Regions from separate parts of the Kitasatospora sp. NPDC059795 genome, predicted to be linked through region 1. Evidence: riboswitches for the same ligand, from Rfam matches in the RefSeq annotation. Region 1 holds a riboswitch; the other holds the start of a gene.
The links. Region 1 has a riboswitch for S-adenosylmethionine ahead of thrC (threonine synthase). Riboswitches for the same ligand answer to the same signal wherever they lie in the genome.
Positions count from the first base shown of each region.

Region 2: another riboswitch for S-adenosylmethionine. It lies ahead of ACFV4P_RS11210 (aminotransferase class V-fold PLP-dependent enzyme); the one in region 1 lies ahead of thrC (threonine synthase).

Region 1 covers NZ_JBHWID010000019.1:67,500-73,298, reverse strand. The annotation lists gene thrC (threonine synthase) at 1-1,070, opposite strand, end outside; SAM riboswitch class I at 1,088-1,216, opposite strand; gene ACFV4P_RS30610 (glucosyl-3-phosphoglycerate synthase) at 1,356-2,354, shown strand; gene ACFV4P_RS30605 (trehalose-6-phosphate synthase) at 2,513-3,979, shown strand; gene otsB (trehalose-phosphatase) at 4,160-5,008, opposite strand; gene ACFV4P_RS30595 (DUF3263 domain-containing protein) at 5,050-5,280, opposite strand; gene ACFV4P_RS30590 (extracellular solute-binding protein) at 5,342-5,799, opposite strand, start outside.
Region 2 covers NZ_JBHWID010000004.1:367,442-373,240, forward strand. The annotation lists gene trpD (anthranilate phosphoribosyltransferase) at 1-924, shown strand, start outside; SAM riboswitch class IV at 1,057-1,174, shown strand; gene ACFV4P_RS11210 (aminotransferase class V-fold PLP-dependent enzyme) at 1,222-2,598, shown strand; gene ACFV4P_RS11215 (Lrp/AsnC ligand binding domain-containing protein) at 2,600-2,881, opposite strand; gene ACFV4P_RS11220 (rhomboid family intramembrane serine protease) at 2,878-3,672, opposite strand; gene ACFV4P_RS11225 (hypothetical protein) at 3,825-4,091, shown strand; gene ACFV4P_RS11230 (NYN domain-containing protein) at 4,267-5,676, shown strand.

The DNA of each region.
Region 1 (5,799 bases):
TCGGTACGGGCCAGCAGCCGGATCGCCTCGACCACCTCGGCGTCCGTGACGTCCTCGACGGCGCCGCCGGTGCGGCGGGCGATGTCGAGCACGTACGGGCCGTCGGCCGGGTTGCCGATCGCCAGCGACTTGGCGATGGTGTCCGGCTTGACCGGCTTGATCACGTCGCGGCCGGCCTTGAAGGCGGCGGAGACCGGGGAGCAGCCCTCGGCCTGGGCGCCGAAGATCTTGTACGGGCGGTCCTCGACCAGGCCGAGCTTGATCAGCTCCTGCAGGCCCTTGTCGATCTTGGTCAGCTGGGAGCCGGAGGCGATCGGGATGACGATCTGCTCGGGCAGCCGCCAGCCGAGCTGCTCGCAGATCTCGAACGCCAGGGTCTTGGAGCCCTCGCCGTAGTACGGGCGCAGGTTGACGTTGACGAAGCCCCAGCCCTCGCCGGCCGGGTCGCCGATCAGCTCCGAGCAGAACCGGTTCACGTCGTCGTAGTTGCCGTCGATGCCGACCAGCTCGCCGCCGTACACCCCGGCCATCACGACCTTGCCCTGCTCCAGGTCGTGCGGGATGAACACGCAGGACTTGAAGCCGGCCCGGGCCGCGGCGGCGCCGACCGCGCCCGCCAGGTTGCCGGTGGAGGAGCAGGACAGCGTGGTGAAGTCGAACGCCCGGGCGGCCTCGATCGCGCAGGCCACCACCCGGTCCTTGAAGGAGTGGGTGGGGTTGCCGGAGTCGTCCTTGATGTGCAGCTGCGCGGTGAAGCCCAGCTCGCGGCCCAGGTTGTCGGCCTTCACCAGCGGGGTCCAGCCCGGGTTCAGGTTCGGCTTGTCCGCGACGTCGGCGGGGACGGGCAGCAGCGGGGCGTAGCGCCAGATCGACGCCGGGCCGGCCTCGATCCGCTTGCGCAGCTCCTCGGCGTCGTGTCCCGCGTAGTCGTAGGCGATCTCCAGCGGGCCGAAGCACTCCAGGCAGGCGAAGCTCGGGCCGAGCGGGAAGCGGGTGCCGCACTCGCGACAGGACAGCGCGGTGGCCGGACCGAGGTCGACGGCGGCAGGTGCGGGGGTGTCAACAGCCATGGTGGCGAGGCCCTTTCTCCTCATCTTCCCCGGGTCGCGGTCGCGCCCGGGACGGAATTGGCACCTGTCCCGCCGGGCCTGCGAGGCCGCGCGGGAGGGTTGCCGGGACTTCGACGGGCCGTTCCCTCAGTCCCTCTGGATGAGCTCTGTGAAGTTGTGGTCGTACGCTGCGAGCGACCCCGACGTGCGAAGGTCCGACCGCAGTACGAAGACTGTAACCGAAGGCCCGTGCCGTCCAACCCCACCGTCCGACACCCGAGACGGACCGAGACAGGGAGCGAGATCTTGCCCGAGCAGCCCGAGCCCGGGGTCCTGCCGGAAGTGGCCGACTGGCTGCGCCGCCGGTCCTGGGCGGCCGCCGACCGACCGCTCGACCGGCTGCTCGCCGCCAAGCGCGCCGCCGGCCCGGCGGGCACCGTCAGCGTGGTGCTGCCCGCCCTCGACGAGGAGCCCACCGTCGGCGAGATCGTCACCGCGATCCGCACCGAGCTGATGGAACGCGTCCCGCTGGTCGACGAACTCCTGGTGGTCGACTCCGGCTCGGTGGACGGCACCGCCGCCGCCGCGGCCGCCGCCGGCGCCCGGGTGGTCCACCGGGACGCCATCCTGCCCCGGCTGCCCGCCGCCGCCGGCAAGGGCGAGGTGCTGTGGCGCTCGCTGCTCGCCAGCAGCGGCGCGATCGTCTGCTACATCGACGCCGACCTGCGCGAATTCGACCCGGCGTTCGTCTCCGGCATCGTCGGCCCGCTGCTCACCGACCCCGCCGTGCACCTGGTCAAGGCCATGTACGACCGCCCGTTCGAGACCGACGGCGCGATCGTCCCGGCCGGCGGCGGCCGGGTCACCGAACTGGTCGCCCGCCCGCTGCTCAACCTGCACTGGCCGCAGCTGGCCGGCTTCGTCCAGCCGCTCGGCGGCGAGTACGCGGCCCGCCGCAGCCTGCTCGAACGACTGCCCTTCCCGACCGGCTACGGCGTCGAACTCGGCCTGCTGGTGGACGCGTTGGAACTGGTCGGGCTGGACGCACTGGCCCAGGTCGACGTCGGCGTCCGGCACCACCGCCACCAGGACGGCCAGGCCCTCGGCCGGATGGCCGCCACCATCTACCGCACCGCCCTGGAACGCCTCGACCGCACCCACCGCCTCAAGGCCGACGCCGACCTGGTCCGCCCGCTGCTCACCCAGTACACCCGCACCGCCGCAGGCTTCACCCCCCGCACCCACCCCGTCGCCGCCACCGAACGCCCCCCGATGATCACCGTCCCGGAGTACCGCAACCGCTGACCACCCGCCCACATCCCGGGGAGGGGCCGTGATCGGTCGCAGAGGCCCGCCGATCGCCTTCGGCTTGCCGGGCACGGCCGGGCCGACCCCCCGCTGTTCACCCGGCGCAGGCCGCGCCGGGTGGTTTGGTCGGCTGATCACACGGCAAGGTTGGCTGTATGGCCGATCACGCGTCCGAACGCCCCACGCAGTCCGGAGCCGCCCCGATCCTGGTGGCCTCCAACCGCGGCCCGGTGTCCTTCCGCACGGAGGACGACGGCACGCTGAGCCTCCGCAGAGGCGGCGGCGGCCTGGTCTCCGGGCTCTCCGCGATCGACGACCCGAACGCCGTCTGGGTCTGCGCCGCCCTCTCCGACGCCGACCGCACCGCCGCCCGGCAGGCCCCCGACGGCCGCCTCGACCGGGCCGGCCACGACGTCGGCGGACAGGCCGTCCGCATGCTCGACATCGACCCGGAGACCTTCGCCCGCGCCTACAACGGCGTCGCCAACTCCACCCTGTGGTTCGTCCACCACCTGCTGTACGACATCCCCACCAAGCCCGCCTTCGACGCCGACTTCCGCGACGAATGGGCCGCCTACCGCGCCTACAACACCGCCTTCGCCGAAGCCCTCGCCACCGAAGCCGCCCCCGGCGCGGCCGTCCTGGTGCAGGACTACCACCTCTCACTGGCCCCCGCGCTGCTCCGCGAACTCCGCCCCGACCTGCGCATCGGCCACTTCTCGCACACCCCCTGGGCCCCGCCCGACTACTACCGGCTGCTGCCCGACGACATCGCCGCCGACGTCCTCCTCGGCATCCTCGGCGCCGACCGCGCCGCCTTCCTCACCCGCCGCTGGGCCCTCGCCTTCGCCGACTGCTGCGAAGCCGTCCTCGGCGCGAGCGTCGACCGCGACGTCCTCGCCGTCACGTACGCCGGCCGCACCACCCGGCTCGGCGTCCACGGACTCGGCGCCGACGGCGAGTTCCTGCGCGAACGCGCCCACCGGCCCGACGTGGACGAACGCCTCGCCGCCCTCCGCGAAGCCGTCGGCCACCGGCGCACCATCGTCCGGGTCGACCGCACCGAACTCAGCAAGAACATCGTCCGCGGCCTGCTCGCCTACCGGCACCTGCTCCGCACCCGCCCCGAATGGCGCGACCGGGTCGTCCACATCGCCTTCGCCTACCCCTCGCGGACCGACCTCGTCGAGTACCGCGACTACACCGCGGCGGTGCAGCGGATCGCCGAGGAGATCAACGCCGAGTTCGGCACCGCCGGCTGGCAGCCGCTCATCCTGCACGTCAACGACGACTTCCCCCGCTCCCTCGCCGCGTACCGCCTCGCCGACGTCGCCCTGGTCAACCCCGTCCGCGACGGCATGAACCTGGTCGCCAAGGAAGTCCCCGTCGTCTCCGACAACGGCTGCGCCCTCGTCCTCTCCCGCGAGGCCGGCGCCCACGCGGAACTCGCCGACGACGCGATCACCGTCAACCCCTTCGACGTCATCGCCACCGCGGACGCGCTGGCGCTGGCCCTCGCCATGCCCCACACCGACCGCGCCGACCGCACCAAACGCCTGGCCGCCGCAGCGACGGCGCTCCCGCCCCAGCAGTGGTTCCTCGACCAGCTGAACGCGCTGTAGACACCGGGGGCGAAACCAGGGAGAGCACAACCAGGGGCGCGGGGAACTGCGCGAAGGGGAACGCACCCGTCCGCAAGATCGCGACGCAGGACAATGACCTGCACGTGATCGCGACCTTGCGGACGTGGTGTGCGCTTGTCGCGCAGTTCCCCTCGCCCCTGTTTTCGCGCCCGCCTGCCGTCACACCCTCAACCGCGACGCCAACTCGTTCAGCAGGTCCACCACCCCCGCCGGCCCCGCCACCACCAGGTCCGCCCGGTCCGCCAGCTCGCGCACCGGCGCCTCGCCGGTGACCGGACCGCTGCAGACCAGCAGCCCGGGGTGCCCCTGCGCCCTCCGCCGGGCGACCTCCTCGTACGCGGCGATGTCCCCGAGGTCGTCGCCCGCGAACAGCACCGGGCCGGCCTCCCGTTCCGCCAGGAACTTCCGGAGCGCGACGCCCTTGTCGACGCCCGGCGGGCGGAGTTCGAGGACCATCCGCCCGGGCTCCACCACCAGGCCGTGGCGTTCGGCGAGTTCGGCCAGCGGCTCGCGCAGCCGGGCGAGCTCGCCGTCGGGGTCGTCCGCCCGCCGTGTGTGCACCGCCAGCGCCCGTTCCTTGTCCTCCACGGAGACGCCCTCCGCAGCCTTCAAGTCGCCCAGCAGTAGCGGGAGTTCGTCCCGCACGGCCGCCACCCCGGGCGGCGGCGGGGCGGCGGTGACGGCCCCGGTCCGCGCGTCCCAGCGTTCGGCGCCGTAGTGCCCGAGGACGGTGAGGTGCTCCAGGCCGGGGCTGGCGGCGAAGCCGCCGTACGCGGCGGCGGTGGCAGCGGGCCGCCCGGTCACGACGACGACCGAGCCGACCAGCGGCGCGAGCGCGGTGAGGGCGGGGACGACGCCGGGGTGGGCGCGGGCCTGCCCGGGGTCGCGGACGATCGGGGCGAGCGTGCCGTCGAAGTCGAGTCCCACGACCGCGGAGCGCGGGTCGGCGAGCAGGCCCGCCAGTCCGGTCCGCCCTGCCTGGGACGTGATCTGCTCAGCAATTCCCATGCCCCAGACGCTACCTGGCGCACGCCGCCGGCGGGCGTCTCTCACTGCCGGGCGTCACGCCGGTTCTCCCGCACCCGTCGCAGCCGGTTGACCAGGACGGGCTGGTGGGCGAGTGCCTCCGGCCGGTCGAGGAGGGCGTTGAGCAGTTGGTAGTAGCGGGTGGCGGAGATGCCGAGTTCCTGCCGGATCGCCTGTTCCTTGGCACCGGCGGTCCGCCACCCGCGTGCTTCCAGTTCGAGTACCGCCCGGTCGCGTTCGGTCAGTTCGGCCATGCGTCCAGGCTAAGCATCCCGACCGTCAGAGCACCAAAGGACGCCGGAGAGCCGAAGGACGTCAGCCCTTGCGGGCCCGCGACGACTCGGCCGCCGCCGCGGCCTGCAGGTCGCCGAGGACACTCTCGGCGCCCGGCCGCACGGCCTCGCCGATGCGCTGCTTGAGCATGCTGGAGACCTTGTCCCAGGAGGGGTCGCCGAGCGGGTAGAAGTTGGCGCTGGGCAGCGCGTTGAGGAACTCGGTGAGGTCCTTGTGGGCGGGGTTGGCGGACATCTCCTCAAGGGTGTCCTGGGTGACGGGCAGCATGTTGTACTGCTCGTCGAACTTGAGGGTGTTCTCCTTCGTGTAGACGAAGTTGAGGAACTTCTTGACCTCGGCCTTGTGCCCGTTCGCCTTGAACGCCATGACCCAGTCGGCGACGCCGAGGGTGGAGGGCTTGACGCCGATGTCCTTGCGCGGGATCACCGCGGTGCCGTACCGGATCTTTCCCGCGACGGCCTTGCTGACCAGTCCGGGGT
Region 2 (5,799 bases), on a different contig from region 1:
GCCAGCCCCGTGCAGGTGGCCGGCTTCCTGATCGCGCTGCGCGGCAAGGGCGAGACGGTCGAGGAGATCTCCGGCCTGGTCGAGGCGATGTACGCGCACGCCCTGCCGCTGGACATCCCCGGGCCGGCCGTCGACATCGTCGGCACCGGCGGCGACCGCGCCAAGACCGTCAACATCTCCACCATGTCGGCGGTGGCCGCCGCGGCGGCCGGCGCGAAGGTGGTCAAGCACGGCAACCGGGCCTCCTCCTCGGCGTCCGGCTCCTCGGACGTGCTCGGACGGCTCGGCATCAACCTGGACCTGGACGCCCGGCGGGTCGCGGCGGTGGCCGAGGAGGTCGGACTGACCTTCTGCTTCGCCGCGAAGTTCCACCCGTCGATGCGGCACACCGCGCAGGCCCGGGCCGAGCTCGCCGTCCCCACGGTCTTCAACATCCTCGGCCCGCTCACCAACCCGGCCAAGGTCGGCGCCCACGCGGTGGGCTGTTTCGACACCCGGCTGGCGGGGCTGATCGCCGGGGTGCTGGCGCGGCGCGGCGGGCAGGGACTGGTGTTCCGGGGTGACGACGGGCTCGACGAGCTGACGATCACCACCACGTCCCACGTCTGGGTGATTCGGGACGGCGAGGTGACGGAGACGCGGTTCGACCCGCGGGACGTCGGGATCGAACTGGTCGGGATCGAGGCGCTGCGCGGGGCCGACGCGGAGTTCAACGCGGCGGTCGCCCGGCGGGTGCTGAACGGCGAGCGGGGGCCGGTGCGGGACGCGGTGGTGCTCAACAGCGCGGCCGCGCTGGTGGCGCTGGAGCTGACGGATGCGCCGCTGAGCGAGCAGTTGGGGGCGGCGATGGCGCGGACGGCGGCGGCGATCGATTCCGGGGCGGCGGGGGAGCTGCTGAAGCGGTGGGCGGAGGCCACGCAGTAGCGGTCGACTTCGGTCAACGGTCCGTCCGGCGTGGGGAGTTGACCCCTCGTCGGGCGGACCTTGCCGTTCCGGGGGTGTCCGGGTGGTGGACGGGGGTTGAGGCGGCGGGGCGTTCGTGTAGTGTGCTGCGCAGGTCATGAGTGGCAGCGACAAGCCCCAGCTTGCTGTCCGGCAACCCTCCGTCCGTGGCGGGGTGCCCTGGGTGAGGACCGGGCTGCGTGGCGATCCGTCCGCGCGGCAAGCGCGGACTTCCGGTTGATGCACCCCGGGGTCCTTACCCCGTGGAGGAGTGCATCCATGTCTGTCGCCGTCGAGATCTGTGAGCCGCTGGCCGTGCTGGGCCAGGACGTCGAGGTGCCGTTGGCGTCGGGGGAGAAGGTCGGGTACGCGGCGCTGGACTACGCGGCGAGCGCGCCGGCGCTGGCCCGGGTGTGGGACGACGTGGCGGCGTACGCGCCGTACTACGGGTCGGTGCACCGGGGCGCGGGATACCTGTCGCAGTTGTCGACCGACCTGTTCGAGCAGAGCCGGCGGACCGTCGCGGAGTTCCTGGACCTGCGGGACGGCGACCAGGTGGTGTTCACCCGGGCGACCACCGATTCGCTGAACCTGCTGGCCGGGGCGGTGCCCGCCGGGACCGAGGTGTTCGCGTTCGAGACCGAGCACCACGCGTCGCTGCTGCCGTGGCGCCGCGAGGGCCTGACGGTGCGTTACCTGCGGGCGCCGCGTTCGCACGCCGAGGCGGTGGCCGCGCTGGAGGAGGCGCTGCTCGGGGCGGCGGAGGGGCCGAAGCTGTTCTGCGTGACCGGGGCGTCGAACGTCACCGGCGAGCTGTGGCCGGTCGAGGAGCTGACCGCGGTCGCGCACCGCTACGGCGCCCGGGTGGTGCTGGACGCGGCCCAGCTGGCGCCCCACCACCGGGTGTCGGTACGGGAGTTGGACGTCGACTGGATCGCGTTCTCCGGCCACAAGCTGTACGCGCCGTTCGGCGCGGGCGTGCTGGCGGGCCGGTCGGACTGGCTGGACGCGGCGGAGCCGTACCTGGCCGGCGGCGGGGCGAGCCGGACGGTGGCCCGGGAGCTGGACGGCTCGGTGGCGGTGGAGTGGCACAGCGGCCCGGCCCGGCACGAGGCCGGTTCGCCGAACGTGATCGGCGCGTACGCGATCGCCTCGGCCTGCCGGGCGCTCACCGAGGCGGGCTTCGACACGCTGGAGGCCCGCGAGCGGGCGCTGGTCGCGAAGCTGACGGAGGGTCTGGCGGCGATCCCCGAGGTGCGGGTGCTGAGCCTGTTCGGCGAGGGCGCGGACCGGGTCGGCGTGGTGTCGTTCGTGGTGCGCGGCTGGAACAGCTCGCACTTCTCGGCCGCGCTGTCCGCCGAGTACGGCATCGGCGTCCGGGACGGCCTGTTCTGTGCGCACCCGCTGGTGCGGACCCTGCTGGGCGGCGAGGACGCCGCGCCGAGCCAGTGCGGGGCGCCCGAGCCCTCGCTGCCGGGGGAGCGCAGCCTGAACGCGATCCGGGTCAGCTTCGGCGCCGGCACCCCCGTCGAGCACCTGGACCGGTTCCTGACGGCCGTTCGGGACCTGGTCACCGACGGCGCGCGGTGGAGCTACCGCAACGAGGGCGGGCGCTGCGTGGCGACCGAGCAGATCGACCGGGGTCGGCAGCGCTGAGTCAGCCGTCCAGGCCGAGCGAGAACGCGGCCTCCAGGTCGTGCTGCGAGTAGGTGCGGAACGCGATGTGGGTCTCGGTGTTGGAGACGCCCGGGACCTTGTTGAGGCGGCCGGGGATCACCTCGGCCAGGTCCTCGTGGTTGCGCACCCGCACCATCGCGACCAGGTCGTAGGTGCCGGTGACGGAGTAGACCTCGCTGACGCCCTCGATGGCCGCGATCGCCTCGGCGATCTCGGGGATCCGGTCGACGCTGGTATTGATGAGGACGATCGCGGTGATCACTGAGCAACTCCTGTTCGAGAAGGTGCGCTCAGGGTATCGCCCGCCGGACGGGCGGCCCAGGCGAACAGCCACCCCGTCGCGAAGCCGATCACGTGCACCAGGTACGCCACTCCGCTGCCGCCGGAACTGACGGACCACCACTGCAGCGCGAACCACAGGCCGAGCACCAGCCAGGCCGGGAACCGCAGGGGGAGGAAGAGCAGGACCGGCACCAGCACCGTCACCCGGGCTCTCGGCCACAGCCGCAGGTACGCGCCCAGCACCCCGGCGATCGCGCCGGACGCGCCGATCAGGGCGCGGGTGCCGTCCGCGGTGTGCGCCTCGGCGATCGCGTAGCCGTAGGTGGCCAGGTATCCGATCGCCAGGTAGCCGGTCAGGAAGCGCAGCCGGCCGAGCCGGGTCTCCACGGCCGGGCCGAAGACGAACAGGAACAGCAGGTTGCCGATCAGGTGCAGCCACCCGGCGTGGACGAACAGCGAGGTGAGGACGGAGAGTTCGGGGATCTTGCCGGGCGTCGGGGGGAGCGTGCAGCCGGGCGTCGCCGAGGTCAGCCGGTCGGCCGCCAGGGGGTGGCCGCTCAGCAGTTCGGCGGGCACGGCGCCCCAGCGGTGCTCGTAGCGCTGCTCGGCGCAGGCCCGGGCGGCGCCGCTGCCGTACATCGGGTTCAGGCCGGCCGGGCCGAGCAGCAGGACCAGCGCGGACAGCGCGATCAACAGGTAGCTGACGACCGGGGTGCGGGCGGTCTGCTCGGCCGTCGGCGAACCGGCCCGGGCGGGGGCGGAGAGCACCATGAAGGTGAGCATTCCTCGGGGGCGCACCCGCGACACCGGGCGCTGCTCCGAGTGGGTGAGCGTCCGGGCAGTGGACCGGTGACCCGGGCGCGGCGGCACAGGCAATAGGCTGGAGACCCGGAAACCGGGACCAGCCGAGAGGGACCACTCTGATGACCATTGCCGCGCCGACCGCCGAGACCCGCTGGCGCTGCACGCTGTGCGGCAACCTCACCCGCTTCGACGTCACCCGGTCCTCCCGGGTGATCGACTTCGTGCACTTCGACCTGTCCGGCGACTCCAAGGTCGAGGAGACCCAGGTGCTCGCCGAGACCGTCGAGTCGGTGCGCTGCCGCTGGTGCAACGCCGTCGACCAGGTCGAACTGGTGGCCCGCCCGGGCGCCGAGGAGTCCGCGGACGGCGGCTCCGAGCAGGGCTGACGCACTTCCACCGCCCCGCGTTCCCGTCCGCGCCCCGGACGGGAACGCGGGGCGGACTCGTCGGCGGGGTGCTGTCGGTGCGGCACGGTAGACGGGACAATTGCAAGCAGCGGCGGACACCAACGCCCCCGGCACCCGCCGGGGCCCGCCCGGACCAGGATCGGAGCCGAGAACTGTGGCGGAGGCAGCGCACGCGCCCACGGGCACGGACGGGACCGCGCCCGGTCCGGTCCAGCAGACCCCGGAGACCGCCCCGGGCGGCGAGGACGGCAACGGCGAGACGGCCGGTCGGGCGCTGCCCGAGGGCGTCCGCCGCCGGGTGGTGGGCATCGCCTCCGACGCGCTCGGCGGCATCCCGGCCGGCGAACTGCCCGCCGCGCTGCGCCCGTACGCCAAGTTCACCCCCGCCCGGCGGGCCAAGTACGCGGCCACCGCGCTGGCCGCCGCGCTGGAGTCCGACCCGGCGTTCCGGGTGCGGATAGCCGAGCGGCTGCGACTGGGCCAGCCCGACCTGGTGCGCGCCCTGGAGGCGGGCACCGTGCCGGCCGCCGCCGACCCGATGGACGTGGCCGCCGCCGCCTACCTGGTGCGGCCCACCGGCTGGGGGCGGCTGGTCGAGGAGGCCGGCGAGCAGGCCGAGCGGGTGGACGCCGAGGGCGCCGCCGCCGAGGCCACCCGGCTGGCCGAGAGGCTCCAGGAGGAGCTGGCCGAGGCCCGCGCCGCCGCCCGCGCCGAGCTGGACCGGCACCGCGCCGAGTCCGAGGGGGTGCGCCGGGAGGCCGACTCGCTGCGCAAGAAGGTCCGCTCGCTGGAGGCCGACACCCGCCGGGCACAGGCCGAGACCCGCCGGCTGACCGCCGAACTGGAGGCCGCCCGGGCCGCCGCCGCGGCCGAGCACAGCGCCGCCGAGATCGAGGCCCGCCGGCTGCGGCACCGGATCACCGAGCTGGAGGCCGCCGTGGAGACCGGCCGGCGCACCGCCCGGGAGGGCCGCAGCGTCGAGGACATGCGGCTGCGCCTGCTGCTGGACACCGTGCTGCAGTCCGCGCAGGGCCTGCAGCGGGAACTGGCGCTGCCGGTGACGGCGCTGCGCCCGGCCGACCTGGTGGAGGCCGTGGAGCCCGGTTCGGCCTCGCCGCACGCGGTGGCCCGGCGCGGCCTGGCCGAGGACGACCCGGCGCTGTTGGACCAGCTGCTGGCCATCCCGCAGGTCCACCTGGTGGTGGACGGCTACAACGTGACCAAGACCGGATACCCGCAACTGCCGCTGGAGCAGCAGCGGTTGAGGCTGCTGGGCGGCCTGGCGATGCTGGCCCAGCGGACCCAGGCCGAGGTGACCTGCGTGTTCGACGGCCAGGACCTGGACGTGCCGGTGATCATGGCCCCGCCGCGCGGCGTGCGGGTCCGGTTCAGCCGGACCGGGGAGACCGCGGACGAGCTGATCCGCCGGATGGTGCGGGCCGAGCCGCAGGGCCGGCCGGTGGTGGTGGTCTCCGCCGACAAGGAGGTCGCGGACGGGGTGCGCAAGGCCGGCGCCCGCCCGGTGGCCTCGGTGCTGCTGCTGAACCGGCTGTCGCGCAGCTGAGCGGGGTGATTCGGACGCACTGACGGGCGGTCAGCGACGGTGGGGCGTCCGGAGTGTGTCGGTGTGGTGAAGAGGGGCGGGGAACGGGAACCGAAAGCCCCCCGGGAGTGGACGCGGGGGTGG